2 regions of the Paenibacillus sp. FSL H3-0321 genome follow, and region 1 is predicted to be linked to the other one. Evidence: riboswitches for the same ligand, from Rfam matches in the RefSeq annotation. Region 1 holds a riboswitch; the other holds the start of a gene.

The links. A riboswitch is a leader RNA that binds a small molecule or an ion and turns the genes downstream of it on or off. The one in region 1 is predicted to bind cyclic di-GMP.
Region 2: linked by a shared signal. The riboswitch ahead of MHI45_RS30170 (S-layer homology domain-containing protein) and the one ahead of MHI45_RS16735 (flagellar assembly protein A) in region 1 are both predicted to bind cyclic di-GMP.

What each region holds. Positions count from the first base shown of each region.
Region 1 is NZ_JBBODH010000001.1:3,783,751-3,800,543, forward strand. Features, by position in the region: gene MHI45_RS16685 (ATP-binding cassette domain-containing protein) at 1-243, opposite strand, end outside; gene MHI45_RS16690 (response regulator transcription factor) at 397-1,086, opposite strand; gene MHI45_RS16695 (futalosine hydrolase) at 1,645-2,337, shown strand; gene MHI45_RS16700 (1,4-dihydroxy-6-naphthoate synthase) at 2,349-3,188, shown strand; gene MHI45_RS16705 (class I SAM-dependent methyltransferase) at 3,262-4,083, shown strand; gene MHI45_RS16710 (ABC transporter substrate-binding protein) at 4,278-5,351, opposite strand; gene MHI45_RS16715 (ABC transporter permease) at 5,348-6,178, opposite strand; gene MHI45_RS16720 (ABC transporter permease) at 6,168-6,980, opposite strand; gene MHI45_RS16725 (ABC transporter ATP-binding protein) at 6,970-8,076, opposite strand; gene MHI45_RS16730 (FUSC family protein) at 8,389-9,495, shown strand; cyclic di-GMP riboswitch class I at 9,765-9,857, shown strand; gene MHI45_RS16735 (flagellar assembly protein A) at 9,963-11,831, shown strand; gene MHI45_RS16740 (flavin reductase family protein) at 11,881-12,483, opposite strand; gene MHI45_RS16745 (DMT family transporter) at 12,499-13,389, opposite strand; gene MHI45_RS16750 (LysR family transcriptional regulator) at 13,486-14,373, shown strand; gene MHI45_RS16755 (aldo/keto reductase) at 14,413-15,387, shown strand; gene hcp (hydroxylamine reductase) at 15,475-16,793, opposite strand, start outside.
Region 2 is NZ_JBBODH010000001.1:6,851,404-6,868,196, reverse strand. Features, by position in the region: gene MHI45_RS30205 (hypothetical protein) at 1-60, opposite strand, end outside; gene MHI45_RS30200 (hypothetical protein) at 53-916, opposite strand; gene MHI45_RS30195 (hypothetical protein) at 1,127-1,684, opposite strand; gene MHI45_RS30190 (barstar family protein) at 2,597-3,103, opposite strand; gene MHI45_RS35285 (ribonuclease domain-containing protein) at 3,123-3,233, opposite strand; gene MHI45_RS30185 (Imm8 family immunity protein) at 3,883-4,158, opposite strand; gene MHI45_RS30180 (hypothetical protein) at 4,689-5,255, opposite strand; gene MHI45_RS30175 (DUF3289 family protein) at 5,301-12,383, opposite strand; gene MHI45_RS30170 (S-layer homology domain-containing protein) at 12,409-14,541, opposite strand; cyclic di-GMP riboswitch class I at 14,593-14,686, opposite strand; gene MHI45_RS30165 (TetR/AcrR family transcriptional regulator) at 14,958-15,638, opposite strand; gene MHI45_RS30160 (SDR family NAD(P)-dependent oxidoreductase) at 15,940-16,719, shown strand; gene MHI45_RS30155 (VOC family protein) at 16,766-16,793, shown strand, end outside.

The DNA.
Region 1 (16,793 bases):
GCCTATTCGTTTACGCTGCTCTTGCAGAGCCTGTTTTCCTGTTTTTCCAAAAAGGTACAGCTCGCCGCTTGTGGGAAAGGATAACCCTGCAATCAAGCGAATCAACGTTGTTTTTCCTGCTCCGTTCTGACCCATGAAGCCATAAATTTTTCCCCGTTCAATACTTAAATTAATATTATCCAAGGCCAAAACATGATTGTATTTCTTGGTGAGGTTTTTGGTCATAAGGATGGTATCATTCATCTCTGTCACACTCCTTATATAAAATAAGCTAAAGTACAGAAGCTTGTGGTTGCTGCCTATTTTAGAATAAAACCTTAAATAAATTCTTAAATTAAACCAGCGTATCTTAAAGAATCCATAAAGTCTTTGTTCGTGACTATGATTAAATTTAGTTTATGTAGTCTTATACAAGCGATAGCCAATTCCCCAGACAGTCTCTATGTATTGCTGGTCCGGGTTGATGACCTTCAACTTATTGCGTATGTTGCTAATATGGACATTAAGCGTATTATCCTCGCTCATATATTCTTCGTTCCATATACTCCTGAATAAATTTGCTTTTGAATATATTTTGTCCGGATGCCTCATAAGCAGCGCCAAAATCCCATATTCTTTGGCAGTAAGTGCAAGTTCGCGCCCGGCAACCTTCACAAGATGATTAATATCATCCAGCTCAATATCTTTATAGATCAGACATTTGGAACCGGCAGTATTCATCTGCATTTTATTACGCCGCAAATTACTTTCGATCCGGGCTAAAGTCTCGTCGAGATCAAAGGGTTTTGTGATGTAATCATCTGCTCCGATACGTAAAAGATCTATCTTGGTTTGCGTTGTATCTTTGGCAGAAATCACTATCACCGGAACTGCAGAATGTTTGCGCAGTTCAAGCAGAATCTGATCACCGCTTTTATACGGCAACATCAGGTCTAACAATATTAAATCAAAGGTTTCCGTTTGAATAAGCTGCAAGGCTTCTAATCCATCATATGTAGAGGTCGTTAAATAACCATGTCCGGATATAAAGCTGTGAAGCAATCCGTTTATTTCTTTCTCATCTTCGACAATCAGTATATGCTCCATTTCATCACACCTCTTGATTAACTTGAGATCCGGTTATTCTGCTCACAGCTAATTTGCCGGATTTTCAGGGTATAAAATCTTCCTTTTCCCCTTTATTTTAACACTAATCCTCGAAAATACGCTTACTATATAGACTGAACTTATAATTCTTCAATTTTGGGATTGGTCGTGACTGCAGAGAATGTTTGGACTTCCGGCCGCTGTTAGGTTTGGATTTCCTGAATTAACCGCGAATCGCGGTAGAAATCCAAACCTTGCCCATGCTTCCGAAGTGAGCTTTCCTGCGGAAAGCTTTCAGGCGGTCGCTATCGCTCCTACAGTTCCAAAATCCCCCTCCGTTGCTCCTTTCCCTTATCTCAAGTTTTTAAGTTCATTCTATATAGCATTTCAAATCATTTTGATTTCAGCTAACCTGTCTAAGAATTCCCCGGCGAATTTGACCTGCCTCCTAAAACGGCGTAGACTTTCAAAAGTGAGCAGGAACAATAAAAGATCAGGCCGCAACCAGCGGTTTATTTGTGCTATTTCAAGTTCATCTATAGAGAAGGAGGCTGAGCCATGAAGACAGATCATACTTCAACCTCTACCGGCGAAGCCGTGGAGGAAGCCCTGCCGCGCGTGCTGATCGTAACCGCTGTCGAAGCCGAGCGGGAGGCGGTCCTGCGCGGCCTGAGGGGCAGCAGCAGGTTCCACGTCATTGCCGCGGGTGCCGGCACCGCGGCTGCAGCGGCGGGCACCGCCGCCGCTCTGGCAGCCGGAAGCTACGGCTGCGTCATCAGCGCCGGGATCGGCGGCGGGTTCCCCGGGCGGGCGCCCGTAGGCTCGCTGGCCCTCGCCAGCGAGATGATTGCCGCCGACCTCGGGGCGGAGACGCCGGAGGGCTTCCGCAGCGCGGCCGAGCTCGGCTTCGGCCGCGTGTCCGTGCCGGCCCACTCCGGCACGGTGCAGGCAGTTGCGGCCGCGCTCGCAGCGGCCGGGCTTACGGTAAGCACAGGCCCTGTGCTTACCGTGTCAACGGCGACCGGCACCGCCGGGACGGCCGCCGCTCTGGCCGCGCGGCATCCCGGTGCCGTCGCGGAGGCGATGGAAGGCCACGGGGTTGCCGTGGCCGCCCGGCACTTCGGGATCGCGGCGCTGGAGCTGCGCGCGATCTCGAACCCGGTCGGCCCGCGTGACCGGGCGGCGTGGAAAATCAATGAAGCCATGGATGCCCTCGCGGCCGCGGCTGCGATACTACTGGAGGTGCTGTAATGACAACCGAACTGAATATTGCCTTTTCCCCTTGTCCCAATGACACCTTTGTGTTCCATGCCTGGGCGCATGGGCTAGTAGAGAATGCACCCAAGCTGAATGTTACCTTTGCAGATATTGATATTACGAACGGTCTGGCTGCTGATGGTGCCGGGCCTGAGGTGCTCAAAATCTCCTATGCTGCCCTTCCCTGGGTGCTGGAGCGGTACAAGCTGCTGCCTTGCGGCGGCGCACTTGGCCGGGGCTGCGGCCCGCTGGTGCTGACCCGCAAAGGGCCGGGCGCGGTCAAGCATCCCAAGGAGCTGTCGGGCCGCAGAATCGCTGTACCCAGCGAGCGCTCCACCGCCTATCTGCTGTTCCGGCTGTGGGCTGCGCAGCAGGTTCCGGGCGGTCCATCCGAAATCGTCGTCATGCCTTTCGATGAGATTATGCCTGCTGTGCGTGACGGGCAGATTGATGCCGGACTGGTGATTCACGAAGCCCGGTTCACTTATCCTTCCTACGGTCTCCACATGCTGACCGATCTTGGCAACTGGTGGGAAAGTGATACCGGACTGCCTATACCGCTTGGGGCAATTATCGCCCGCCGCGATCTGGACAGCGAAGCCATCTCCGGCTGGATACGCAGTTCACTGCAGTACGCCTGGGATCATCCTACAGCAAGCAGAGATTATGTCCTGGACCACGCCCAGGAGCTGTCTCCGGAAGTCGCCAAATCACATATTGATCTTTACGTGAATGAATTCTCGATGAATCTCGGGGAGGACGGCTACGCAGCAATCTCTGCTCTGCTGAACCGCGCCGCGGCCGAGGGTCTCGTGCCCGCCGTTGCTCCTGAGCTGCTTCGTTAGAGCATGAAACAGATGACTTCGGAAGCTTTTAAATTTACAATGAAGCTAAAGATCAGTGATGGGAGAGGATTCAATGATTCCTGCAGGCAACAGCAAGCAAAACATCGACCGCTTCTTGGGATTTCAGGACGAATACGACCGTTACCGCCCGGAGGCCCCGCCATTGGTTACTGAATTGTTGACGAATTACTTGGGCAGCCGCCCTGCCCTCGTGGCCGACATAGGCTGCGGAACAGGACTGTCCACCTTTCTGTGGAGAGAGAGTGCCGGCTCTGTAGTCGGCATAGAACCTAACCCCGACATGCTGGCCAAAGCGCTTGACAAGCTTGCCCGGCAAGGACAGCAACAATCCCTGTCCTTTATCCAAGGATACTCCAACCAGCTGCCCTTTGACTCTGGCAGTGTTGATATCATCACCTGCTCCCAGTCGTTCCACTGGATGGAGCCGGTAAGCACACTGCAGGAAATCTCCCGCTGCCTGCGCCAAGGCGGGGTGTTCGCCGCTTATGACTGCGATTGGCCGCTCGTATTACAGGCGGATATTGAAACCCGCTACAAACAGCTGATATCCGCCGCCGATGAACTGCTTGATGTACTCCAGCCAGCCGCCGAACAGGCGCATAAATGGGATAAAGAGGGACATCTGGGCCGGATAGAGGCCAGCGGCTGCTTCTCCTTTGCTCGGGAAATCGTTTTTCATAATACAGAAGAATGTGATGCCGAACGTTATGTCGGGCTGGCACTCAGTCAAGGCGGCATTCAAACCGTTCTGAAGCTCAGATCTTCCGCACTGGAGCAGCTTATTTCCGATTTCTCCGTGGCGGTAGAGCAGTATTTCCAGGGCCGGACCCTGCCGGTACACATCAGCTACCGGATGAGAGTCGGGATCAAATAATGCATGATACAGCTATCTGCTCTATATAGAACCCAAAAAACTGATTTCTGAGTTTATCAGTGTGCATTTTCTCTTCAATTTAAGTCTCCCATCTTTTCACGTCCCAACAAAAAAGCGCCCAAATACGGAAACTCCGCATTTGGGCGCTTTCTACTGGCTATGACTAACTGGCATGTTATGGTTATGCCACCAGCTTATTTCTTGTTCATCTTGAACTTCAGGAACAGCTCGTTGTAATGGGCGAGCATCCGCTTGCCGAGGTTGTCGTAAACCTCCAGCCGGTCGGTAATTTCAGCCGGCGGATAGAAGCGGGTATCTCCGGAAATATCCTCCGGCAGCAGCGCAAGCCCCGGAACGTTAGGTGTAGAATAACCGACATACTCTGCATTCTTCGCCGCCACATCGGGACGGAGCATGAAGTCGATGAACTTATGCGCCCCTTCCACATTGGCTGCTGTGCGCGGAATGACCATGTTGTCGAACCATTTGTTCGAACCTTCCTCCGGCACCACATAATCGAGCTTGTCGTTCTCATCCATAATTTCCGAGGCGTCGCCGGACCATACGATCCCGACGGCTGCTTCTTCGTTCGCCAGCAGCATTTTGACCTCGTCACCGACAATAGCCTTCACATTGGGAGACAGCTTGTTCAGCTTGGCCAGCGCTTCCTGCAGGTGATCCTCATTCCGGTCGTTGACGGAATAATGCAGGCTGTTCAGCGCCATCCCCATGACCTCGCGGGCCCCGTCAACCAGGAAGATACTATTGTTCAGTCTGCTGTCCCACAGGGAATCCCAGCTGCTGAAATCAATCCCCTCCGTCATTTCCGGATTGTAGATAATGCCTACTGTTCCCCAGAAATACGGCACCGAATACAGATTTCCCGGATCGAAGGAAAGATCCATGAACTGCGGGTCAATATTGGCCAGATTCGGAATCTTGCTGTGATCCAACGGAAGCAGCAGCTTCTCTTCCCGCATCTTGGCGATAGCATAGTCTGAAGGCACAACAACATCAAAGGTTGTCCCGCCTTGCTCGACCTTGGTCAGCATCGCCTCATTGGAATCAAAGGTCTGGTAAATGACCGTAATCCCGGTCTCTTCCTCGAACTGCTTCAGCAGTTCAGGTTCGATATAATCGCCCCAGTTATAGATGGTCAGCGTATTGCCGCCCGTATAGCCCTCAGCCGAATTCAGCCTGGAAGCCAGGAACATTAGCCCAAATGCGACGATGAGAATCGCCAGAAAAGCATTCACCAGCTGTTTCATCTAGGCACCCCCACTTCAGCGGCCGGCTCTGCAATATGAACCGCCGGGCGTTGCTTCCGGCGGTTCAGGAAATAATAACCGACGACAAGCAAGATGGTGAAGAGGAAGATCAGCGTGGACAACGCGTTAATCGACAGGGATACACCTTGCCGCGCGCGGGAATAGATTTCCACCGAAAGCGTCGAATACCCGTTGCCTGTCACGAAGAATGTCACCGCGAAATCATCCAGTGAATAGGTAAGGGCCATAAAGAAGCCGCTGAAGATCCCGGGTTTAATAATCGGCAGAATCACCTTGGTCAGCACATCGCGGCGGCTGGCCCCGAGATCACGCGCAGCATCGGTCAGCGTCGGGCTCATGTCCTGCAAATGCGGCAGGATCATCAGCACGGCAATCGGCACGCTGAATGCGACATGCGAGAGCAGGACCGACACGAAGCCGAGCTTGATCCCGGCAATCGTGAACAGGATCAGGAAAGACGCACCGATAATGACATCGGGGCTGACAATCAGCACATTGTTCAGTGAGAGCAGTGTATTCTTAGCCCTCCGGCTGCGGATGCGCTGAATGGCCAGCGCCCCGATGATCGCAATCAGCGTAGCAATCGCCGAAGACAGCAAGGCGATCACCAACGTGTTAATCATAATAATCATCAGCCGCGTATCCTGCACAACCTCACGGTAATAATCCAGCGTAAAGCCTTCGAAGCCATGCATCGTCCCGCCGCTGTTGAAGGAATAGTACATCAGGTAGAAGATAGGTGCGTACAGCACGGCAAAGACCAGCACCAGGTACAGATTTGAAATCCCATTCTTATTACTTCTCATGCCGCACCCCTTTCCGCGAGCTGCCCGACAGAATCATGAACAGCGCCATGATAACAATCAGGAAGACGGCAACTGTAGAGCCCATTCCCCAGTCCTGAGTGACCAGAAAATGCTGCTCAATGGCGGTGCCCAGCGTAATGACCCGGTTGCCGGCGATAAGGCGGGTAATCATAAACAGCGACAGCGCCGGAATAAATACCGCCATGCAGCCGGAGCGCACGCCGGAGATGGTCAGCGGGAAAATGACCCGCCGGAACGTCGTCCACCCGGAGGCACCCAGATCGCGGGCCGCATCTACAAGGGACAGGTTCAGCTCGTCCAGAGCGCTGAAGATCGGCAGGATCATGAACGGGATAAAGATATATACCGAGACAAAGACAAAGCTGAAACCCGTAAAGAGGATTTGCTGCTCTCCAATGCCCAGCACGTCAAAGACATTGTTGACCGGCCCGAAGGTCCCAAAGATACCGATAAAGGCATACGTCTTCAGCAGCAGATTAATCCATGTCGGCAGGATAATCAGCAGCAGCCACAGCTGCTTATGCTTCGTCCGGGTCAGCAGATACGCCGCCGGATAAGCCACCAGCAGCGAGAACAGCGTAATCAGGATCGCGTACCAGAAGGAGTTGAGCATCATTTTCATATATACCGGTGTAAAGAAGTTCACGTAGTTGTCCAGTGTAAGATGCCCGTCCAGATCAAACAGGGAGTAGTAGACAACCAGCAGCACCGGCGCTATGACGAACAGGGCGATCCATAAGTAATAAGGGATGAGGAAATACGAGCGGCCCTTACTCTTCATGGTTCTCCACCTCGGCGTAAGCTTCCAGACGTCTGTCGAATTCTTCCTCCGTTTCCCCGAAACGCATAACATGAATCGCTTCCGGATCGAAATACAGCCCGATCTCGCTGCCGACCTCCGCCTTGCGCGTGGAATGAACCAGCCATTCGTGGCCGGACCCGTCGTAGCAGCTGATCTCGTAATGTACGCCGCGGAACAGCTGGGAATCCACGCGGACGCGCAGTTTGCCTTGTTCAACGGCAGCAATCTCCAGATCCTCCGGACGGATCACGATCTCCACCGCTTCATTCGGCTTCAGCCCCGCATCCACACATTCAAAGCGGTGGCCGTTAAATTCAACGATATAATCCTCAATCATCACACCGGGCACAATGTTCGACTCGCCGATGAAATCAGCCACGAAGCGGTTGATCGGCTCATCATAAATATCGTTAGGCGTTCCGCTCTGCTCAATGCGTCCGCCGTTCATGACAAAAATCCAGTCGGACATGGCCAGCGCTTCCTCCTGGTCATGGGTAACGAAGATAAAGGTGATGCCCAGCCGCTGCTGCATTTCCCGCAGAATGTACTGCATTTCCGTGCGCAGCTTAAGATCAAGTGCCGAAAGAGGCTCGTCGAGCAGCAGCACCTGCGGTTCATTGACGATGGCCCGGGCAATCGCTACACGCTGCCTCTGTCCGCCGGACATTTCATTAATGGCCCGCTGATCGTAGCCTACAAGGTTGACGAAGCGCAGCGCTTCCTGCACCTTTTGCGTGATGACCTCTTTCTTAAGCTTCTTGATCCGCAGTCCAAAGGCCACATTCTCAAATACGTTCAGGTGCGGAAACAAGGCATAGTCCTGAAATACCGTATTGACCTGCCGTTCGTTGGCGGGAATGTGGTTGATGATTTTGCCGTTCAAATAAATGGAACCACCCGTTGGTTCAGCGAACCCGGCGATCAGACGGAGGATTGTCGTCTTTCCGCAGCCCGAGGGTCCCAGCAGTGTATAGAATTTGCCGCGTTCGATCTCGAAGCTGACTCCTTTTAACACGGCTTCTTCATCGTCGTATTGTTTGGTAACCTGGTCAAAAGAAATAATAGTGCCTTCCAGGGTAGTTATGGCTAACGACCTCCCTTACCTTATGTAGTACAACCTATTTTACCCGCTTCTCGCAGGGAACAATCTAAAGTGGCATGCTCAGCGCTGATAAGCGACAATTCCTCCCTTCCTTCGACACACTTCAATATATATAGCATATAGGATTAATGCAATATATGCGATAGCTTACAATGTTAAATGCAGCGCAGAAACTTAACAAGTTCGTAAAAACTGTACCCCGTTATTGTTGTTTTTGAGTGCTATAATGAAAATTGCTGAAAACCTAAAAATGTTCTCTTATTGATGTGAAAGAAGATGACTAACATGAACGAGGGGTTACAGGACCGCCTTGAAAAATTCGGATTATCTCTATATATGATACGCGTTACGATTGCTGCTTCACTCTCCTGGCTTGCGGTTCACAGCCTGCACGGCGACAGTTATTTATACTTTGCACCGCTTGCCGCAATTCTTATCACCCAAGGAAGCGTCAAGGCTTCGCTGGAAAAAGGGATTTACCGTCTGATGGGCGTTGTGCTCGGTGGAATTGTCAGCCTGCTCGTGGGCCATTTCTTCGACGTGGGGGCACTGTCTATTCTGCTGATGCTGCTGATCGGCATCGGTGTGGCCACCGCCTGCCGGATTAACATTCAAGCCGTTTCCCAGGTCGGTGTGACCTCCGTGCTGGCATTGACCTTTTATCAGGACCCTTATATCGTGTGGAGAGTCGCGGAGACCTTAATCGGCGTGCTGATTGCCTTAATAATAAATATGATTATCGTTCCCCCGGGGGGGTTCGTCAAGGTTAAACGCCTGGCACTGGAAGGAACCCTGCTGCTGGCCGATGCCTTGACCGGACTCGCCGCAGAGAGCAGCAGTTCTAAGCAGGCTCCGGAGAGGCTGGTGCGTTCCGGACAACTGCTGGCGAAGAGCGACAAGCAGCAGAAAGAGCTGCACTATACGTTATCCCATTATCAATGCCGCAGCGGGTTGCGGTCATTGACACAGGCAACCTCTCATCTGCAAAAGGTTCACCGCTACGTCAAGGAGATCGCCGAGGAGATTTCCCTCCTGCCTGCACATTATGCCGCAGCTGACTGGATGACAGAGGTCGTAACGGCAACCGCAGACTGCATCGCCCTGTATGGAACCAAGACTTTGTCCGATGCCGAATGCACCCGTTCGCTCCCCGAAGCGCTGCGCCGCGCCCGGGATCTGCAGTTCGCCTGGTTCTCCGAGCTGCAGGGTCAATGCTCATTGACAGCAGTCCGTGATCTCGGAGCCGTCTTCTCCCATCTTAACCGGGTGCTGGAGGAAATTGAACGGGCCGATTATGCAGCCACGATTATTATACCGGCACCAGTCTCCGTCCGGGCCGGAAGCGCACGCGCCGTGCACCTTGTCAAAAGAGGGCTCTCCCACAAGCTTTAAGCTTGGGAGCGTCCTTTTTTCGCAGAAACGACCCTGTCCTTTGAGAAAAAGGCAGGGTCGTTTTTGCTTGTAATATCGCTTGAACTCAAAGCCGTCCCTTTTAAAGGGATACCAGAGAGATTTATTATTAATAAGTTGAAAAATTAATACTAAAGTACTAGAATTAAGCTTGTTTGTAGATTTATTTTGGCAACCACTCCAGTATTGAACATTCCCTGTCGATTTGAGTCGATTAAATGACCTCATGCTGAATGTATATCATTGATCTATTTTTTTAAAGGCAAACTTCCCGAAAGGGCAGGACGCAAAGCGATGGGCCTAAGAATGTGAGACTATCCATTCATGGTCGCCAGGCTGCCAATTGAGATGTGACTTGGGTACTGGTAGATTAAAACAATCTATCATAGTCCATGATGCTCTTTTCTGTACAGATACCATTGATTATACGAAGAAGCGAGGTTAGAGTAATGCCACAGCATATCATCGAGAAATTCAGGCATGTATTTCATACCACAACGCCAATCGGGAACCCCGATCTTCCGGCTCTGCCCGCTGTGCAGGCTAAGCCGCTCCGTGGGGGAGATGAGGAAAAGAACGGACGTATTATCGTACAGAACAACCAAATATTCATTACTCCTCCTCTGCCAGGCGGCAAACCCGCTGTCATTTCTTCCGTTCACCCTGTGGTGTTGAATATTAACCGGAAGACGGTGACAGATCCTACGGAAGTAACCCCCACAGACCGTATCACCTGGGAAATTTGCGAGAAGCCGCAGTATCAGATCACCGTATCCGAAGATAAACTGAAGGTCTACTTCACGCTCTACCGTGCAGAAAAGTACGCCTGGAAGCTCGCTAGCTCCCCGGCTGCAGCAGATGTCACAGTCCGGGCGGAACCGAATTGCGGCCTGCTGCTGTCCACCCTTACGGTGGACCAGATTATCGCCGGCTTCAAGAAAAGCTCCATTATGCGCGATCTCAACATTCCGGCTCTTTATGCAGAGCTGAACAACCCTACCTATCTCCCGGTCTGCATCGCAGAGGGTAAAGCCCCTATTCCCGGCAAGAATGCCCGGCTGGAGCTGTTATTTGCTGAGGACAGGGAATATGAATTCATTCGGACTGCCGATCCTGCAGATTTCCTGAACCATCCAAGGGTTCCCTTTGTCCAGAAGGGAGAGGTCATTGCCCGTAAGCTGCCTGCGGAAGAGGGAGTGCCCGGCATCGACGTGTATGGCGGAATTATTCCCTCCCCGCCACCGCAAGACATTCAGCTGGTCACTAAAGAATGTACAACCCTGCTGGCGGACGGCGGGATCGTCTCCCTCCGCCAGGGAAGGCCCCGCTTAACGGGATGCGGTCTGAACCGCAAGGTTTTTGATTTCCCCCAGACATATCTTGTTCCCGGGGACACGAACCCCGACGCCGCCAAAATGATGTTCCCGGGTGATGTGGTCGCCACCAATGATATCGGAAACCAGACCATCCTTGAGGCGTTGGGAAATGTATACATATACGGCGACGTTACACATGCGACAATCACTGCTACAGGAAGCATTTTTGTCCAGGGCAAGGTTGTCAGCAGCCAATTGTACTCCGGTCATTATGGAGCGAGACATAACCGCCTCTGCATGTACTCCGCTCTCTTGATGAAGGAAATGACCAGTCTGAGAAAAGCGTCGCAGCAGTTGGCGAATACCGTCCAATCACGCCAGCAAACCGTAAAATACGGTCTGGTGGTTATGCTGCTGCTGGAAAGCAAATATGACCATCTCCCCGGCCTGATCACTGATCTTCAGAATGTTATTGCCGGGATGAATCCCGATTATCCTATCGACACCGGGCAATTAAGACATATGCTGGAGGTATTCCTGCACCCGGGGCAGTTCACCGATTTCTTCACGGATGCTGTTCTAAGCACCTTTCTGAGGCTGTTGCAGGATTTGCATGACGCCATATCCGGGATGCAGGAGGAGAATACACGGATCGACATTGCCTCGTCACAGCATAGCATTATTAAATCCGGCGGAGATCTCCATGTTCATAAGGAGGGGATTCTGCACAGCCAGCTGTTCTCTTCCGGCGATGTCCGTTTCGTAATGAACGAAGCGGAGTGCACGGACTCCTCAGTCGAGGCGGCAGGCTCCATCAGCGCACAGACTGTAGGGAAGCAGTCCTCCGAGAAATCGGTGCTTACCGCCGGCAATAATATTACAGTCCGCAAAATCTGCAACAGCGAAGTGACGATTGGAGAATACACCGCCAAGATCGACGGGACAGATGAAGAACTTGTCTTCACTGCCCAAAGCCTGCGGTTAAGAAATCAGGCGCATTAGCCTTCCTCTACCCCAAAATATCTGATCTAGCTGCTAATACCCAGCCTAATCAAGGTTCATACTGAGGTCTGTCCAGCTCGAACGTCCGGCCAATTGCTGCATAAGACGCGCCGGCCAGACGGCTGACCGGCTTCAGCTTGCCGACATCAATTCGGCCGTTATGAATCAGCTCATCCTCTACATGAAAACCTAGAACTTCGCCGATAACCATATCGCAATGCCCGAGCTCCACAAGCTGCACCAGCCGGCATTCCATCGCAATCTTGCATTCCTGTACGCGCGGGACCTTGACAGCTTGTCCGGGTACCGCCGTCAGCCCGGCCAGCTCAAGTTCGCTGATTCCGCCGGGTGCATTGATTGAGGTATGGTTGACTGCAGCGATATTATCCTCATCGACGATATGGACCACAAATTCCTTATTCGCGGCTATATTGCGCGGCGTATGCTTCATTTCTCCGTCTGCTTTGCGGACACAGGAGAACATGACCATAGGCGGATCATCATTTACAATATTAAAAAAGCTGAACGGGGCGGCATTCACGATCCCCGCTTCATCCACCGAGGTTACAAAGGCAATCGGCCTGGGCACAATGCTGCCGATCAGCAGCTTATAATTATCATGTGCTGTTTGTCCATCCGTCTGAATATACATGATTATCCCCCTGTCTTAACTTGTCAGCCGCCGTGCGGCCCGGCCTATCTTAACATTCACCAGAATAATGCTGCTTACGATCAGCAGCATACCCACTACCAGATTCAGCGTAATGCGCTCATTTAATAATACTACACTTGACCCGATTGAGATCAGCGGAATCAGGAAGGTGAATGAACCGACCTTGCTGGCCTCTCCTTCATTGATCAGCTTGAAATAAACCATCCAACCCAGCGCAATGACGAACACCGAAATGAACAATGTGTTCACGATAAAGGCGCTGTTCCACGTAATATCGGACCAGCTCTCCACAGCCGAACCGGCAGCCAGCAAAATGACACCCCCAATCATGATCTGCATTGCCGTCATCCACAGCATATCTACCCGCACCGCATTTCGTTTCGTATACACCGTCGCCAAGGCCCAGCTTAGCGCGCTGGCCAGGGCAAGCCCTACGCCCAAGGCGGAGATGCTTCCGGTAAAGCCGCCAATGCTGAGCGCAGCTACCCCGAGAAAACCAAGCAGCAAGCCGAACATCTTCATTCCATACATACGCTCACCCAGCCAGATCCAGGCAAAGATACCGAGCAGCACAGGCTGCAGAAAGACGATGGCCGAGAACAGCCCTGAGGGCATATACTGCAGGCCGATCGTCTGGAACCCGTAATAGAAAACGATGCTGAGAAAGGCCGAAGTCAGATAGACCGGCCAAAGCTTGCTGAAATGAAGGGCCTTCCTTTTAGGAAGCGCAGCAACAATGAGGATCACCCCGGCAATAACCGTACGGATTCCGGCAAACAACAAGGGCGGAGCGTAGGCTAGAGCAATCTTGGACAGCGGCCAATTGATCCCCCAGACAATAACCAGAAATATAAGCAAAGCAATGTTTTTCTTCCGCTGCTGCATCTCATCACCCCTTGTTCTATTTTCATTCCAAATGATACAATAAGCACAGTCATAATTGAAATGAATTATATTCATGAGGGGCATACCAGATTCGATATGAACAACAATCAAATTCGTCTATTCGTCAAAATCGCTGAGAGCGGCAGCTTCACCAAAGCCGGGCTGGCACTGAACATGACCCAGCCTGCGGTCAGCCGGGCCATCTCCGCGCTAGAGTCTGAGCTTGCAGTGAAGCTGCTGCTGCGCGACCGGCGCAGTGGGCTGATGCTCACTGATATCGGCAAGCGCGTTCTGATTATTTTTCGGGAAATTCTAAATGGGTTTGACAAGGTTGAGCAGGAAATCTCCGCTGAGAAGGGCCTGGAGAAGGGGCTCATCCGCATTGGGGCCTTTCCGGTGGCGTCTGCTTATTTTGTCCCCAAAATCATCCGTTCCATTACCGAGAAATATCCCGAGATTGAGATTGTTCTCTATGAAGGTTCGGTTGCCGAGGTCAAGGAATGGCTGGAGACCCGGTTTATTGATGTCGGCTTCATTATTCCCCCGCAAGAAGAGTTTGCCACAATTCCGCTCTACCGGGAGAAACTGTACGCAGTGCTTCCTGGCGATCATCCGCTCCGTGAGAAGCATGTCATCTGTGTCAAGGATCTGGAAGACGAGCCGATGCTGATCTGCCGGGCAGGTTATGAGCCTCCGGTCGTTGATTTATTCCAGCGGGGAGGTAGTAAGCTGAATGTGAAATACGAAGTGAACAGCTACATGACCGCACTCAATATGGTTAAGGAGGGGCTGGCTGTTGGTGTCATGTCGCAGCTGTCCCTGCTGTCTCCGCCGCCGAATGTGATCATAAAGGAGCTGGCCCCCGATGCTTACCGGGATATCCATCTCGCCGTCCATACACTGGAGGAGACCTCGATTGCCGTCCGCTTATTTATGGACACTGCACTGCAGCTGTTCTCCGGGGCAGAACTGTCTGTGCTTTGACGAAGTACACCACTATGCTGAACAAGAGGAGTGAACCACTTGAAATATCACCGTTTGGGTAACAGCGGGCTGCAGGTCTCCGCACTGGGTCTGGGGACCAATTCCTTTGGCAAAAGAGCCGATCAGGAGACCTCCATAGATATCGTCCATGCCGCGCTCGATCAAGGCATTAACTTTATCGATACCGCCAATATTTATGCCGGCACCGAATCGGAGCGGATCATCGGACTGGCGCTGGAGGGCAGACGTCAAAGCGCTGTTCTCGCTACCAAAGCAGGCCTTCCGAGACACGAAGGTCCTAACGGCAGCGGCTCTTCCCGCCATCACCTGATGCTGGAGCTGGAAGGCAGCCTGCGCCGCCTGAAGACCGATTATGTAGACTTATATCAGATCCATACCTTTGATCCCTATACACCGCTGGAGGAAACGCTGCGGACCCTTGATGATATGGTATCCGCGGGCAAAGTCCGCTATATCGGGGCCTCCAATTATGCAGCCTGGGAGTTAATGAAGGCGCTGGGCATCAGCGAGGCGCGGAATCTGGTCAAGTATACCTCGATTCAGTGCAGCTACTCCCTGGCTGACCGGACGCCGGAGGCCGAACTGGTTCCACTCTGCCTGGATCAAGGACTCGGGATTATCCCCTACTTCCCGCTTGCCGGGGGCATTCTTACCGGCAAATATGCCGGTGAAGGCGCACCGCCGGAAGGCTCCAGAGCCGAAACCGATCCAAACTTCGGCCGCTTCCTTACCCCCGGCCGGATTGAGCTGGGGAACCGGGTCGGCCGGATTGCCGAAGAAACCGGCGCCTCTATGGCTGCACTGTCCCTGGCCTGGCTGATGAGCAAACCGGCTGTATCCACGGTGATTGTCGGAGCCACCCGTGTGGAGCAGGTGCAGCAGAATCTGCAAAGCGTTGCCCTCCAGCCGGATGCTGAGCTCATGGACAAGCTGGATCAGGCCAGCGGCACCTTCCGCAGCGGCGAGCCGTTCGCGGTGTACCGCCTGCCATAGCAGTTATCCGTAAATAAACAGAATGGGGGTACTTCTCATAGCAATGAGAAGTACCCCTATTTTCATATGGCACAAATGGCCATCCAGTTATACAGCTGCGATAAATTTCTCCATATCTTCTTGTACAGTTGTAATGCCGCTGATACCAAAAGTATCGACTAGCACCTTGGCTACATTCGGTGACAGGAAGGCCGGAAGTGTAGGTCCGAGGTGAATATCCTTCACACCCAGATACAGCAGTGCCAAGAGTACAATTACCGCCTTCTGCTCATACCAGGCAATATTGTAGGAGATAGGCAGATCGTTAATATCCTCAAGTCCGAATACTTCCTTGAGCTTCAGGGCAATCACGACAAGCGAGTAGGAATCATTGCATTGGCCGGCATCCAGTACACGCGGAATCCCTCCGATGTCGCCAAGCGCAAGCTTATTATACTTGTACTTCGCACAGCCTGCCGTAAGAATCACGGTGTCTCCCGGCAGTTCGGCAGCGAAATCGGTATAATAATTGCGGCTCTTCATCCGGCCGTCACAGCCGGCCATTACGAAGAACTGCTTGATGGCACCGGTCTGAACGGCCTCAACCACCTGATCGGCTACATTCATTACGGCCGCGTGGGCAAATCCGCCGACAATCTCGCCGGTTTCGATCTCTTCCGGAACCGCACAGCCTTTGGCCTGCTCAATGATAGCGGAGAAGTCCTTCGCTCCATTGGCATCCGCCGAAATATGCTGCACTCCCGGGAAACCGGTATTGCCCGTAGTATACAAACGGCCGATATAACTCTCCTTCGGCGGCACAATGCAGTTCGTCGTCATGAGAATCGGTCCGTTGAAGCTTTCAAATTCCTCCGCCTGTTTCCACCAGGCATTGCCGTAGTTGCCCACGAAATGGCTGTATTTCTTAAAAGCAGGATAATAATGTGCCGGCAGCATCTCGCTGTGTGTATACACATCCACTCCGGTGCCATCGGTCTGCTTCAGCAGCGCTTCCATATCCTTCAAGTCATGCCCGCTGATCAGAATCCCCGGATTCCGGCCTACACCGATATTCACCTTGGTGATTTCCGGGTTGCCATAGGTCGTTGTATTAGCCCGGTCAAGCAAAGCCATCACATCGACACCCAGCTTGCCGCACTCCATCACAAGTGCAGTCAGTTCATCCGCCGTGAGTGTATCATCCAGAGTCGCCACCAGACCTTTTTCCATAAAAGCATGTGCGCCTTCGTCGTAATAGCCCAGCACTGCGGCATGCTCCATATACGCCGCCATTCCCTTCAGCCCGTAGGTCAGCAGTTCACGCAGGGAACGGATATCCTCATTCTCCGTGGACAGAACTCCTACCGTCTCCGCCTTCACCTGCAGTGCCTCATCGGTATCTGCTGTCCAAAGAGCTGCATCATGCC
Region 2 (16,793 bases), 3.1 Mb from region 1:
CAGAAGAATATTTAATATGAGAGTTGATATTTCCTTTTCTAATTGAATTTCATTACTCATGGAATCCACCCCACTTTCCAGGAACTGGAATCAGGTCATCACCATTCAACGTGGAGTTGATCATTCTTTGGTTTACCAAGTCATAAACAGTCACAAGAACACCGTTCAGGAAAACCGCGGATCTCATGCCGTCATCACTCCAAAGAATTTCAATAGCCTCACTATCTAATTGGAGATGGCCAGAATAACTGAATAAAACATCATTACACTGCTGTACCAAAGTAATCTCATTCTCAACTGAAGACAATACAGTCCTCACCTCGGAACAGGTGTCTTCGACCTCGATAGCCCATATCTCACCAGGAGACATCTCCATCTTAAGTATTCGTCCAGGTAAAACCGATGTATTCAAATCCAGCCTCATATTTGACATCATAATGTTCATCAAAATTTCCATGGCGTTTATAGCTCTGTCGTTCACAAATATCTCATTGTTCTCTATCCTGATCCTTTTAGACCCGGTTACTTGGACATCTCCACTCAAGCAGTAACCTTTTGGCCCAAAGACTTTTTGAACCAAATAAACCAGCCATTCCACAATATTTACCGTTTGTTCACTGGAGGTCCATATGATTTGCTTACGATCTTTGGTTGGTTTCCAATGCAACCAGAGGTCCGGTTGGCAACTGGGCGGAGTGTTATAATCAACAATGGATAGATCTACGCTCTGTCCAGACTCTGGAAAATCTAATGGATTATAATAAAATTCGCCGTCAACCCCCATATCTTTACCCGGAACCATACTAGAAAGTATCTTGACATCTCTTTTCATTCTTCTTGTTTTCGCAAGGCCTTCCACTAAATGATAGGTCTCTTCATCCAGTTGTCGGTCAAAGTTTATAGCTATCTTCACCATACTTCCCCTCCCAATCGAACAGAACAGCACCCTGAATTCATTTGTGGCTATAAAAAAAATTCAATGTACTGAAACATTTCGTCCTACGCCTACTGCTTTGTTTTGAATTTGGTGCAATAGACTGCTAAGGCTCTATTCACAGTCAAGGGATTCTGACTAAAGATTCATTGAATAAATTCTTGTTCTCACTTAATATAATTCGACACATGATCAATTTTCCCATTTTTCTAATAAAAACAAGTCTCCCTCTTGGTCCAATATAAGTTCTCCCTTATCAGTGTAATAAGTAATATTACCATCACCATAATAAAAGTTCACATATTGATTATCTTCATATAGGCTTATTTCCTTAAGGGTTTGAGGGTTTAAATCTGTGCTCATGGTACTTTCTTCTATCCAATCAATATCAGATAAAAAGCTTTCATCTGAACTTTTGCTCAGCTTATAGAAAACAGGCTTCTCTTCAGCTTCATCACCAAATTTAATGGAACTTGAAGTGAAAACAATTTCTGTTCCAATTAACTCTTTGATATCTTGCGCATCATTTTTCGAACCACCCACTCCATATGCATAAATACGGTCAATTTTCCACTTTCCCATTAATTTTTCTATTAGTTCAGAATTGGATTTATCGGGAATAGCAGAGGAAGAACTAGCGATATTTGTATCTGGAGTTGCTATACGTGAAATATTGCCTTTCTCTGTTCCGCATGCTGTGATTAAAACTAAAATTATAATCAAAACCACAATCATTGATAAATATCTCATACTTTCCGCCCTTTATTTGGTTTAGCAACCACTTGCGATTACTTTATTGTAATTCCTCGAATAATCTCTGTTTATAAATAGAGGTCATTAATCATATCTGCGCAAATATAGTCCTGGTAATTTCCTTACACTTGCTTTCACCCACAATGTTATGGTATAAGCCGTGACTACTTTGTATTACAACAATAAGGAGAATCCTATTATGTCAGTACGACTTAGCTTAAAAGAAATTCTAGTCGCAAAGGAATCTCACAGAGGGAGCTAGCCTGACTCATGAATGTCAGACCAAACACTCATCTCTGCTCTGATAAAGTCAATGCCGCATATTTTAAGACCATGGAACAGATTTGCAAAATGCTCAACATCAGCTTACATGCTATTGATGGAAGTGTTTGTGTTTTTTAATGCTTAAATTATCAGTGGATTGTATTTTTCATCCATAACATATTCAGGTGGCCCATCAAGATGTAATAATCCATTTTTTTAGTAGAACTGGTAATTCATTATAAGCAGGATCTTCTTGATCCACTCCCCACCAATTCAATAACACATGCGTCTGCATCACGAACATCATCAATTTAAAATGTTCTTATCTCACGGTCTTTAATGTGACCAATCAATACACGATCTGTAGCAGGATCGTGCTTAACAAAAAACTACCAATAACAGCCTTGTTAAAAGCTACCACCATTGTATCATTACCTTGCCACCCGTTTAGGTAAAGCGGTTAGAGGATTATGATAAAAGATTATAATTTCTAATATTTGCATGTGCGTACAGGCATATTAAGGGAATTTCATACGAAAATGATGAGGATTAAGTCCCTTCAGGACTTACCGCCCGATTCAATCGGCACTGTGTGGCAAAAGTATGAAAAGACCTTAGGATAAATTTCCCAAGGCCTCACGTTTATCACATTATTTCTAAATCAATCCCTATATCCTGAAATCTATCTATAACCTTTCGTTCTTTACTTCCTGTACTATGAAATATAATCTTAAACGGTGTTGGAGATGTCTTCATAGCTCCGAAGTCCCTTCCCTTTTCCCATTCATAAGTTGTATTCTTCAATATATTTAAGAATGTATCTAGATTTTCATTGGTTAACTCTAAAAGAGCCTCTGAATTACTAATGAATAATACATAAGCCTCAGCATTTAACCAACTAAGATCGTTTATACACTCTTCAAAAGCATCCCAATTCTCTCCGAAGTACCAAGGAAACTGAAACACTGCAGAAAACTCATCAAATAGTTTTTCAACCGTAGTACATTTTGTTCCCCGCACCAGTTTGGCTATTAATTTTTTATTATTAACCTTTGTACAATCCCATAGTAAGTTTGTAAAATCTGATGGGTCTCCTGTTTTAATGTAGAAGTGAGGTTGACCTAAAGTCACATCTAAATTGTTATCAATCATATACTCAATGACCTCGTCCCTACTTAATTTTAACAAATGCTTTATAATGATCATTTGTATAGTATACTGTGCCGTCATCACCTGTCACGAGCCGCTCTGCTCCTCTATTGTTCCATAAAAAACATTCAATTGCTTTACATAATTATGAATTGAAAAGTATATATTGAGAAATACCTTCTACAAAAACAAAAAAAACACATTGAGCTTTCCACACTCAAATGAGGTCTAATTGGGGGAAGCATCTAAAGCTATCCTCTTAAACTGCTTACCTTTGATTTCACTACAGATCTGCCCAATTAAGACTCTTATCTCACGTAATCGCGATGTTCAAGTCAATTATTTATTGCCATATTGCTTTTATTACTTTTCTCAAGTCATGATGATTTTGGGGATCATATGTAAGGAGTAACTTGTATAGTTAGGGTATAATCGTCAATACTTGAACGAGTATGTACATTCATATTTAGAGGAATTTCATATGAATCTAATGAGAGTAAACTTCCATTTGAGACTGCCGCCCTATTCATTCGGCACTGGGTGGGGAGTAAAAAGAAGGCCTTGAGAATTTCGTCCCTCAAGGTCTTTAAATATCGCTTATTATTTCGGCTACCATAAGTCATCTAAATATATAAAAAATATTAAGCCTAGGTAGCCTGATACAGTTTAAGTCCTTGTCATTAATCTAGGTCTACCCTTGTTTGTTCCTCCTCACTCGACAAGTATTGAATGTTATCGTATTCCCATCTCAAATGTCGGTTAATAGCCTTCCCCACTTCATCCTAAGTAGGACGGATACAATCCTTTAAAATCTTATTTACTTCTAGTTCCAACAAAGCTAGGTCAAATTTATTAACAATGAATGTTTCCCTTCCATTAAAAAGATTATTTCCACTTAAAAATTTCGCCAGATATTCTGGTGAAATCACTTGGAAATGAAAGCAGTCCGCACCCTTATCATTTTCTTCTGAAACATAAGCTGTTACTCTCACATTAAAATCAGTCTGCTTTTCTGGGTTTCCAGCAAAATCAATACCTTTAAGCACAGGTATTATCACACGAATTCCACCTTTCAAATCATTTAACTTTTATGTGGAAATTTCCACCAATATTATTTTCTTCAATTCTAGTGATCCATCTTTCTTATAGCCATATCTAGCAACAAAGTTTCCATCTTTGCTAATATATGTTGTATACCCATTTTTGGCAACGCCTGTAGAATAGCCGCCACAACAATGGTCATAGATTATATGTGTGCGTACAGTCATATCAGGGATATATCATACTGAGGTAATGAGGGTTAACTTCACTCTGGTTCTGCCGCCCGACTCACTCAGCTCTGGGTGGGGATAAAAGAAAGACCTTGAGGATTGCAGCCCCCAAGGTCAAAGTCTTTGTTTATATCGACTCGTCATAGTAGAATCTGCGATGACTTTTATTAGTCAATGCAGATTCTTTTAGGTTCTTTCTATTCGTTTATTATTTTTAAATCAAACAGTATACTATGTTTTGATAACTGGACTAATACATATTCTCTACAACTTTATATTGCACACTTATCAAAAGTCGACGTTGTTCAAATTCCTCTTTAATCTTCTACGAACTTTGCATGATACCAGTGATCTGATATCTTCTTTAACTTAAAGTACCCTTTTGTATAAGATAACTTGTTTAAAAATTTAGGCTTATGTTCATCTTTTCTGTATATCAATGAATACTGACCATTTTCGATTTCAAATTCTACTTGGTCTTTATAAACTCTGATAACAGATAAATAAGCCATATCACCTTGACGAAAAGCTTTTGCCACAATTTTCTCCAGAGATCTTTTCTCTTTTTGGCTCATCGGTACTTCAACGATATCTTCACTGTTGACACTTTCATAACTTAAATTGACTGTTCCATCAGGATTCTCATTTACAAATATATAAGAGCGCATCATTTGACCCTTGCTAAACTCACGATAAGCCAAATCCGCTATAGTCTGGAAATCGCTTTTATAGGTATCAAAATCTTTTACTTTGTACTCCCAAGTTGACCACAGGAGAGTCCCTAGTAAAAATTTACAACCACCTAATAATAGACTAATTGAAATGATGGCTATCAATACCGATTTAATTAACGATTTAATTTTTTTTATTTTTGTTAATTTCATTCATTCAATCAATCCTTTCTTAAATAGTTTCTGGGAATATTACTGTTAAAACTTTTCATCAAACTCAACAATAGTTTGAAAAGGTTTATGTCTTCCATTTAATGCTGAATAATGCTGCAAAATATACCATGACCGTAAACCTACCCATTTTCTTTGTTGAGTTACGTCCTCTTCATCCAAACCGAAATTATCCCAAAGCTTAAAATGTAATGTCCCACTGTAAGTAGATCCATTTGTATTAACTGATGATAATTCAATACTATTCCCCTCAAAACCATGAATTGTAATTCCAAAACCGTTTATTTTATCTAAGGTTCCGTTAAAAGAAGGTTGATTAATAGTACCCTTCATTTCACGTACCATTAAACTATTATTTCTATCTGCTGCATCATATTTTAATTTGGATGTATCACCATTATACTTCTTCAACAACTTCTTGACCGTCTTCTTGATTTCGCTAACATACTTCTTTATAACCCCTTTATTGTGCACTTTATTTGTTAGCGTGTTGTTTCTATATGGAGTGCCTGTTCCAGACATGAAATGGTCAACCATATCCAATGCGATATCTTCCATATCCCCTGTAGAAGTGCTTCTAACTAAAGTTTCAAAATCGCTTCGCCAATGATCTTCATCCTTATTCTTGAAATTACTTTGATAATACCAGGCACTTAATATATCCTCTAGTTGATTTTTAGACTTATCATTGTATTGCATGTCCTCAGGGTTCTTTCTTATTTGCGTTTGATAGATTAGCAATGGCACTTCACCGCCAAAACCTCCACCCCAAGCAGCATAATGTCCACTTGGATCAGTATATATCAACGGATTATTACTAACATATGCATAAAGATTCAAACTAAGCGGATTATTAATATCCCCTTCATACGTATCCTCATTTATAAACCGCCCAATACTAGAGTCAAAATCCCGCGCCTGCGCATGGGAGTAGCCACTGTAGTAATCATAGCCCAGGCTGGTGTAGCCGAACAAGTTGTCTGGACCGGACCAGTTCAGGTCGAATTTCTCCGGGTTTTCGGCTATGCCGAATTCGTCGTAACGGTATCGTGCTGACATGCTGCCGTCTTGGCCTTCCAGTCCGATCACGCTTCCCTGTGCATCACTCAGATAATAGAGTGTCTTCGGCGCTACAGCCGCCACTCCTGCACCACTGGCTCCATCAGCTGGTTCCCAATCATTACTCTCGTCTCCGCTGACCAGATAACTCATGCTGATCCGCTCTTCACCGGCTCCGTAGACGTAGGATTGCTTCCAGTTCTGGCCGTCAGCTCCGGTTGCCATAAGAGGCTGTGGAATGCTCATGGTGATGTCATTGGTAAAATAAATGTCAATCTGCCGCTTCTTATATTGCGGCTCCCAGCCATCCCGGTTCCCGGCAGGATTGCTTGAGAGATAAGCATCCTGAATAGCACCGTCACCAATGGTGGTCCGCATGGAGACCCGGTTCCCGTCACCGTCATACTTGTATGTGGTGATATCGCCGTATGCGTTGGTATTTCCGATCAGCCGGTTCGATGCATCCCAGCGGTTGCTCTCCAGCACCTGAGGGCCTGCTGCCTGCGCAACCTTCAGCAGTGCGTCAGGATTCAGGACTTTGTCTGCCCCGTATACCTCTTCCGTGACGCCAGATTCAAGATTTGCATCCGGCAGGCCGGATAATGAAGCTTCTTCAGCATCGGTTGGAATTGTTCCTGCTGGATTTAAGGATGGATTTGCAATCGATGACAGCGGATCTAATAGCTCCGACAATGCATCTGTATTGGTAACTGCATCTGCATTTGCGTCTGCGGCCCTGCCTGCTTTCAGTCCTTTTACTTCCTTATCCGAATAGACACTTTCCGGCACTGTAACCTTCTGCGCATTGGTCTTCGCCGTGAACAAGCTCAAAGCCGTTTCGCTGTCGATCCCGCTCACTTCCAGCAAATTGCCGCGCTTATCGTAGGCGTAGTCCTTGTAGTCGCTGCCTTTTTCGTAATGGGTCAGCTTGTTGGCCGCATCGTAAGTGTAGCTCTCCAAGGTGGTAATTCCGGCTTCAGTTGTTTCTTTGCCCAGACGATTGCCTACGGTGTCGTAGGAGTAGACGACCTTGGAACCATTCTGCTTCTGCACTTCAACCAGTTGGTTCAGCGCATCGTACGCATAATCCGAGATGTCTGCCGGACGCTGTGTGCCGGCCGGATTATCCTCATCGCTGCCGCCTTCCTGGCGTTCCGTGCGTATTTTGTTCCCTGCCGGATCGTAGACATAGGTCAGCTGCTCCAGAAGCGCGCCGCCCGGTGCCTGATGCTTCATCTCCAGCAGTTGTCCAACCCCGTCATAGGTATAAGTGCTTTGACCGTTGTTCGGCAGCAGCTTCTCCGTCAGTCGGCCGCCTGCATCGTACTGATAGCTGGTCGTCTGGTTCTGCGCATCCGTCACCTGCTTGATGCGGCCCAGCTTATCGTACGCATAGTTAACCACCGAGTTATCCGGATAGATCACTCTGCTGCGCTCTCCGGTTGCGGTCCATTCATAACGCACGTTATTGCCGTCCGGATCAATGACCGACGTTGGCCGGTTAAGTGCGTCATAGGTATATCTTGTGTTTCCGGTACTGTCCGTCATCAACTCACGGCGTCCCGCGAGGTCATATTTGTAATTTACAGTAAGATCGTTACCGTACTTAATCTGCTCCACTTGATTGCCTTTATTATAGGCATATACGGTTGTATTACTGTCCGGTTCAGTAACCTTCTGCAGGTTGCCGTTCTTATCATAAGCAAGGCTGGTCTTCTCCTGCAGCGGATTCACTGATTCAATCACCCGGTTCAGTGCATCGTAGTGATAGGAAGTCACTGCTCCCAGGGCATTGGTTTTGTCCAGCAAGTTGCCGGAGGCGTCATAGGTGTAATGGGTGGTGCTGCCCTCCGCATTCTTCACATCTGTTAACCGGCCCAGCGGATCATACGTAAAAGCAGTTTCACGCTGATTCGCATCCACGATCTTCTCTACATTGCCTTGAGCATCATAAGCATATGAAGTTTCGTACCCGAGCGCGTTGCGTACCCGTGTACTGCGTCCCAAATCATCGTATTCGTAGGTGGTCTTCTGGCCTGCCGCATCGGTGAACCCGGTCATTAGTCCGCGTGCATTGCGGGTTACGACCGTTTCCTCATTCAGCGGATTGATTGTCCCTGCATCCAGACCTCTGCTGTCGTATTTGGTCTTCCAGATGGAATGGTTAGGGTCGATGACGGCAATCTGATTACCGTTCTTGTCGTACTGGTATTCCGTTACCCCACGTAGCGCATCTGTTACCTTCACCAGTTGTCCCAGTGCATTGTAGTCATAATAGGTGCTATTGCCCAGTGCATCCGTCTCTTTGATGGTATTGCCAGCCGCATCATAACGGTAACTCGTCTTGGCATCGAGTGGATCGGTCACACTCAGCAGTTCATTGCGTTTACTGTAGGTGTAGGAGGTGAGGTTACCCTTGGCATCCTTCCGGGTGAGCATATTTCCGTTATCGTCGTAGGTATAAGTGCTCTTCCCGCCTTCAGCATCGGTAACTTCCTTTACTTGTCCGACACTGTCGTAGCTGTAAGCCGTTGTCTCACCCGCCTTATCTTTTTGCTCTATCACGCGGCCAAGCGCATCATACGTATTGCTGGTACTATGCTCAAGTCCGTCCTTCGTGCCGTTTAACCGGTATACCTGGTAAGAGCTGACGGTCTTTGTTCCGGCTTCATCCGTTTGTTCTTCCACATTGCCATTTGCGTCAAAAGTGACCGTGCTCGTCTGGCCAAGTGCGTTGGTTATGGAAACGGCACGGTCCTTCTTGTCATATTCGACACCTTGCAGCTTGCCATCGGCATCTGCCACTTGGGTGGTGCGGTGCAGGGTATCACGTTCAATCACTGTCGTATATCCGCTCGGGTCCTTAATTTCCTGTGCGAACCCGGCAGCATCATTGATATATGCTGTTGTATGCCCTTCGGCATCGGTTATGGAGACCGGAACCCCTGCACTGTCTCTGACAATGGTGACAGTGCTGCCGAGGGCATCCGTACTTGTGACAAGATTGCCTGCGGTATCATAATCGTAGGTGGAAGGGTTGCCGAGGGCATCGATCTTCTCAACCGGACGGTTCAAGGCGTTATAACGTGTGAGGGTGGAAGTACCATTCTCATCTGTCAGCTGAGTAACATTGCCGCGCTCGTCATATGCCAATTTCTCTTTATTGCCGTTAGCGTCTGTGATCGCGGTTACCCGGTCACTGCTGTCATAGCTGTATTTAACGATCGAGCCATTCGCCGCTTGCCGCTGAACGACTTGGAAATTATTATTCCACACATAAGCAGTATCTTGATCAAGCGCATTGGTCCACGTTGTCTTATTCGCAGTAGTAGCAATGGAAGAGGCCAATCCGGCAGCACTCACCGTTCTGGCAATCCCGGAATTCACATCGCTTGCTCCGCTCTCCGAGTAGGTCAAAATGGTCTTGCCTGCTCCCACTCCCGTATGAACAACAGGAGTCTGGTTCGGAGTCATGTCTCCGCCAAGGACGAATAGACCGCCCGTCTGCACATTCAAATTATTGTTAACACTGACGTTGTCACGAACGAACAGATCGCCGCCGGACACGGTTAGATTCGCCGTCTGGTTGTTGGATACGATCCCGCCAACGACCATCTCCTGGGCGATGTTCATTTCCACCCTTGTGTTAATGGACAAGTCTCCGGCAATCAATATCCGCTGCGCATCAATGGTCAGCCCGCCGCTGTTATAGGTCAAACTGCCCGTTTGCAGCGTATCCCCCACAGTTACGGAAGAATCATTGTTGAGATGAATCGTTCCGCCGGACCACAGATTGCCGTACAAGCCTTGAACCTTCTGCACATCCAGTGCAAGCTTGGTATTGGCATTAAGTCCCTGCTTCAGAATCAGCGTACCGTACACACGCACGGTAATATCCCGGTTCGTATTCATACCATCCACGATCAGCACCACAGGCTTGTTCGGCGACCCGAATGTTACGCTTTCTTCAAGATTTAAATGACCCGAACTGACAACTGCCGGGGATGTACTGCTGGCCGCAATTGCACTTTGGATGGCAGCAATCCCGCCTGGAGCGGCAACCGCAGAAGTAATGAAGCCATCCCGTTTGTTCTCGATGGCTCCGATGCTGCCCGCCAAATAGTCAGCAATGAGCGGCTTCAGCCCGGCAACCTGCCGGTATGCAGGTGCATGAGCAAGATTATGCATCGTACCGGACAAAATCACTTCATCCGAGTCCGGAATATCCCGTCCGTTCGCAGGATTTATCCCAGTCTCGCCGCCTTCCGACACCTCTCCCCGAACTACTGGAGCTACACGCCCTTCATAGCTGGATGAACTCGTCTGCCCGTAAAAATCGGTAAAGCCGGTCACGCGTTGATGGTCATCATAGGTCACGCTCATCGTGGCGGTCCCTTTGGCATCCGTAACACTAAGCACATGGTGCTTGTTATCATAGGTAAGCTTGGTTATAGCTCCGTCCACATCAGTAATCGAGGTCAGGTCTCCAGTGGCCGGGTCATAATGAAATGACATTTGGCGGCCGGTTGGATCACTTGCAGTCATCAGTTTCCCTGCTCCGTCGTAGCTTAAGCTCAGAGAAACCCCGGCTGTACTGACCGTTGCCAGCTTCGTACCCTGGTAAGCAAATGTGATCTTATTCCCGTTCAAATCCGTAATGGACTGCAGCAGCCCCTCTGCATTGAACCGGTAGAGATCGCCTTGAGGTGATGATAGAGTATACGCCCCTGCTGACGGAGCACTCAGCGTCCAGTCCGTGCCGCGCGGTGTCAGATACTCTCCTCCCGACAAAGGTACGTACTCAAAACGCGAGCCATCCGGGCTCATCACTTCTACCTTGCCGTCTTCTACCGCAGTCAGCTTCCATTCATAGCTGTGATGCCACCCTAATCCACTTACACCTGTAAAAGGGTCACGGCTTAAATAGTTCAGGCCGAATTGCAGCGGCATCAACGCCTGCAGCGAGATTGAATCACTGGAGTAGACAAAATCTCCCCGTGCCGGATCAACCGGTGCCTGTCCGGACGGGTTCACAATCCGCAGCCGATCCTGAAGTGCCGCTTCCGTAAACTGCGGCAGATCCCCGCTGTTTATAGCCCGGCTGGTTTGCGGATTGGTCAGCAGAATGGAGGTCAGGCCGCTGATTGTTCCCGCAGAGGTTGCAGACTGGTTCAATAATGCAATGTCCTGAGCCTTCTCCTGCATGGCCTGAACAGTATCCAGCTTATAATAATAGGCTGCCAGCGCCTCCCAGCTGAGTGAAAAAGCAGGCATAGGCGCACGCAGCACTGCGAGCGGCTCCGAAACCCCCGAGTACTTACCTTCCTCTTTCGCTCTTGCCGTGATATGCACGGCTTTACCCAGCGTTATCCCGATCTGTTCACTCCATTGTCCTGCGCTGTTGACAGCAATATTAGAGTACAGCCGTTTTTCCCCACTGGACGGATAATAAAGTTCCACTTCCAGCTGGGCCCCTGGTTCAGCAGTTCCTGAAACCACAGATTGTCCTGCAGCAGCAGGTTTGATCTGCAAAGCTGCCGGAGGAGGCAATTCATCGCCTCCAAGGATTTCAAAGCTGGCGATCTGCCCGTAGTACACGCCAACACCGTTATACTCGGCAGGGGAGATACAGATGTTATAACGCCCTTCATCCAGCGGTACACCGCCGATTTTCCCGTCCCATTCATACTCATGAACGATATATTGGCCGTTAAGCTTCGTTGGATATTCACCGCTCTTAATCAGATCCCCGAGGAGCGGGGACGATCCGTCCCGCTGTGGAGTACAGAGGCTGATATTCGTTTTATGATACTCCTGACCGTTGTCGGCCGCGTTGAAGCTGAAGGAGATTTTAACCGATTTTCCCGATTCCGGGTTAAGTTCACTGGGTTCAATCCGCATATTGGTAGCTGCATAGGCCGGAGAGATGAACTTATCCAGACCTGGAAGGATGGGAATATAAGAAATGACCAGCAGCAAAGCAAGCATGAGGTTAAAACGTGCCTTCATGCTGCCGCCGCGCCACTTCCTTTTGAGCGCTCCGAATTTCATGATTTGATCTCCTATCCGTTATAAGTTAGAGTAATTTCAGCTCAGCCAGCAGCTTGTACATCACGACCGCTGCTTCTGCTCTCGTTGATGAGTCTTTAGGCTTCAAAAGCTGTCCGTTACCCTGCACCAGCTTCTTGCCCACCGCTGCAGCTACGGAATCCCTTGCCCAACTGCTAACGCTGCCGTTGTCCTTATATCCGCCCAATTCAGCTTCAAGCTTGGCAGATTCTGCAGCAGAAGCCCGGCTGCCGATAGTGCTGTCTATTGCCCGCATCAGCATCACCATCATCTGTTCACGGGTCAGCGGATCATTACCGTGAAAAAGTCCACTTTCTCCCGTTACGATTCCTGCCGCTGCAGCTGCTTCCACATAAGGGTAGGACCAGTTCGCAGCTGAAACATCACGGAAAGCCGGCGTCTCCGGCCGCTGCGGCTGCAATCCAAGAGTTGCTGCCAGCAGCTTGGTGAATTCAGCCCGGGTCAGGATCCCTTTTGGCGCATAAGCGGTTCCGTTCATCCCGTTCACAATCCCCCTAGCCCCCAGCACCTCTACAGCTTGCTGCGCCCAGTGGCCTGACATATCTGTGAATTCAGCTCCGCGCAGCATTACCGCATATAGTCCGGAAGCTGTAATTCCGGTTTGAACAACGGCGTCTTCCGCCGCAGTCACTCCGCCAATATAGTTCCATATGCCTTTTGCCGGATCGTTGCTATAGATTCCAAGCTTCTCACGGCCTGTCGTCCAAGGCGCTTCCTTCGGGTACCCTACCGTCAGCTTGGCCGGCTTCAGGAACGGAGCACTCGCTTGTACCTGCCACGCTGAACCTGCCTTCAGCAGTTTTTTGCCGGTTGCGTCGAGCAGTACTTCTTTCTCCAGCTCAGCTTGGGCCAAGCTTACAGTGGTATTGTCAGGGAAGGTTCCTGCTGAAATCTCCAGCCGTGCCCAGCCATTCAGTACAGACAAAGTACCTCCAGCACTTCCGATAACCTGACTGTCCTTGGCTCCGGTTACTACAGGGGTCTTCACTTCCGGGGCTGAACCCGGGTTCGGATCTGCGCCTGGATTTGGAACTGCACCTGGATTTGAGGTTGTCCCTGGAGCTGGAGTCGTTCCTGGGGTTGGGGTTACCCCTGGACTTGGAGTGGCTCCCGGACTCGGAGGGGTTGATCCTTCTTTCAGGTCAATCGACTCTATGTAATCATCCTTCTTGCTGTAAAGCAGTTTATCCCCGGTAATGCCGATCAGCTTCGTTCCGGGCTCTATTGCTGGCAGTGATTTCACTGCATATGTAGAAAGGTTCACTTGCTGCAATGTGGCAGCACCGTCCCTCTCCTCTTGAAAAACTGCCTGCCCTTCACCTATCGACATGAAGGCATACTGGGTTCCTCCAGGCTTCATCTCGGTGAGATCCACAGGCAGAGCAGTCAGATCCTTGATATTCAGAATCACATATTTGCTCTCGGAAGCCCCATTTTTTTGCTTAAACAGTACATCGCTGCCGTTAAAAACAAACCAGTCCACATAGCTTGCTCCGCCCAGACTAACCAGTGCACGCGTAGCTCCGCTTTTCAAATGGAGCAGACTGAGCCCCCCGTCACGGGCATTCTTATACACCACATTGCCACCGGCCAGCACCGGGAAACGTCCTTCGCCGAGGTCGGCTTCAACACCCGTAGCCAGATCATGATAGATCATGCTGCCGTAATTTTTGCGCTCGTACCAAACCACACCGACTCCATCCGTAGTCGGATTGCCATATGTGCCAGACTGTTTGTTAAGCTTTCTTCGTGTACCCGTCTCAAGATCGGCAGTGTAAATATCCCAGTTCAGTGAAGACTCCTGCTCTGTTCCTTTGTCGGCCCACACTGCAACGTTGCCGCTCACATAAGGCGCATCCTTGGCAGATGAACCCGATGTAAGAACAGTGCTGGCACCACTGGCCTGATTCATCGCGTGAACCTGCTTCACCCCGTCAGCCTCTGCTTCCAGCCATACGATCCGGTTGCCGGATACGTTATAGTCCGTTCTACCCGGATCGGTCCCGGCAGCCAAAACCTGCTTCATGCTAAGGCCTCCGCTAAACAGGCCCACAAGCATACTCACCGCCACTGCGGACACAACCGTCCGCGAAAACTTCCCTTTCTTTCTAAACCTCATTTACTTCTCTCCCCCAGCGCTATTTGTAGGCACGCCAAAAAACCAAGTGCCTTGAGCGGCCCGGCTGTCTTAACATCCTCCTTTGGATGAAGTAGACCCGTGGCTTTGCGTCTCCGACTTTCGTACGGATTTGCCTTTGTTTCAAACTCGGTTTTTTCTGTCCCGTTATGGGTATGCAGGTGTGACTTTAGTTGTACAGGACTCTTTCTTTATCGGAATTTATCCCTATAAAATTAATAAGTTCTAGTTCTCCCTTACTTATATACCTTTTCCTTTTTTCGGAAATAGGTCTCGTTCTTCGGCATGTGTAAAGATTTAAAACAAATTTAGAAACAAAAAAACGGCATCTCTGCCGTTTAATTGTGTTATAGACTCTCAGGATTCGAACCCAGGCCTTATATAAAGGATTTCACTAACTACTCCTGCTTTAAATGCTTGGCTGCGGCTGCAGGTGCAAACAGTGAGCTTGCAAGCAGAGCTACCGTTCCTTTATACACTGCGTGCGACGCTGCGACACTTCCCAAATGTCCTCCTATGTGCAGGTGAATCACTCCGTGAAGAGAGGACCAAATCGTACCTACAATAAATTCCGCATTTGAATCACCAGCAATTAGGCCTTGCTCTTGAGCGCTGACAATCACGGACAACAAGCGCCGCATAGCAGTAACAGTGCCTTTCATGCTCTGCTCATCCGGTTTGAAATCTGCAAATGCTCCCCCAAACATCAATTTATAGTAGCTGGTATAGCGCTGGCCAAATTCCCAATACACTTCTGCCAGATTAATTAAATACTGCTGCAGATCCTCTGACTGTGAAGCACTCTCAAATTCGCTCGAGAGTATTTTGCAGCCCTCCAGATATAATTGCTGGGCTAAACCTTCTTTATTAGCAAACAGACTGTAGATGATCTTGGTCGAGCAACCCATCTTCTGAGCTACTTTTCGCACGGTGACAGCTTCCGGCCCTTCTTCCTGAAGAATAAAGGCTGCTGCATCAACTACGAGTTGACGAAGACTAGCTGTGTTCTGTAAGCGGGCTTCCTGATAGGTTGTCAGCTTTCTATTGCTTGCGTCAGCAAAATTGTTAGGTTCATTCAACTTAATCGCCTTCTTTAGTTATGTTGTTATTCTCGGGAAACGCAGTTTCCAATCATATACCACGCATTCTATACAGTCGATTCCACAAAGTCAATCCTACATACACATATCTTCTTGCAAATTTTTAAAAAGAAGGTTTGACTTTCTCCAGCCAGCAGGTTACTATGATTTCAACAGGAAACACCGTTACCAACTAACAAGCTAATATTGCTTTGGGCACTGCTTTTAAAGTAATTTTTTTTGCTCAATCGGTAACATCGTTTCCTAACGAATACATCGTTTTAATAGGAGGAGTAATTATATGAATATTCAAGGAAAATGGTCGCTAGTCACGGGTGCCTCTTCCGGCATTGGCGAACAATTTGCAATACAGCTGGCTAAACAAGGAAGCCATCTGGTTCTCGTAGCCAGATCTAAGAACAAACTCGATGACTTGGCAGCGGAACTCGAAAGAAGCTATAACATCAAAGTCGAAGTCATAGCTATGGATCTTACGGAAGCAAGTGCACCAAGGGAATTGTTCCAGCAATGCCAGCTGTTGAAGCTTGAGATTGAGCTGCTGGTCAATAATGCCGGATTTGCCACTCATGGGATGTTCGAGCAAATCTCAGGCCAGCGGCAGCATGAGGAGATTATGTTGAATGTTGCTGCCGTCGTAAATATGACTCATTTATTCTTGCCGGATATGCTGCGCAGAAGCTCTGGTACTGTGATCAATGTATCGTCCACTGCAGGATTTCAGCCGCTCCCCTATATGGCTGTGTATGGGGCAACCAAAGCTTTTGTCTTGTCCTTTACAGACGCATTATGGTGGGAGAATCGTGACCGTGGAGTCCAGTTCTTCGCACTTTGTCCCGGTTCTACAGATACGGATTTCTTCACCGTCGTGGGGACGGACGAAGCTTCAGTCGGGAAGAAAGCAACTCCACAGCAGGTAGTTGAGACTGCGCTGCGCTCACTCGCGAAAAAGAAGATATACACTATTCCAGGCTCGCAAAATTACCTCGGAGCACAGTTGTCCAGATTCGTTACCCGAAAACTGAGTCTGCGGATTGTTGGAAACATGCTTCGCCCAAAATAGCGTATAATGAACAAAATAGAAAATCCACAAAAAGGGGATAGGATACATGATATTGAGCATGAATTGGATTACGC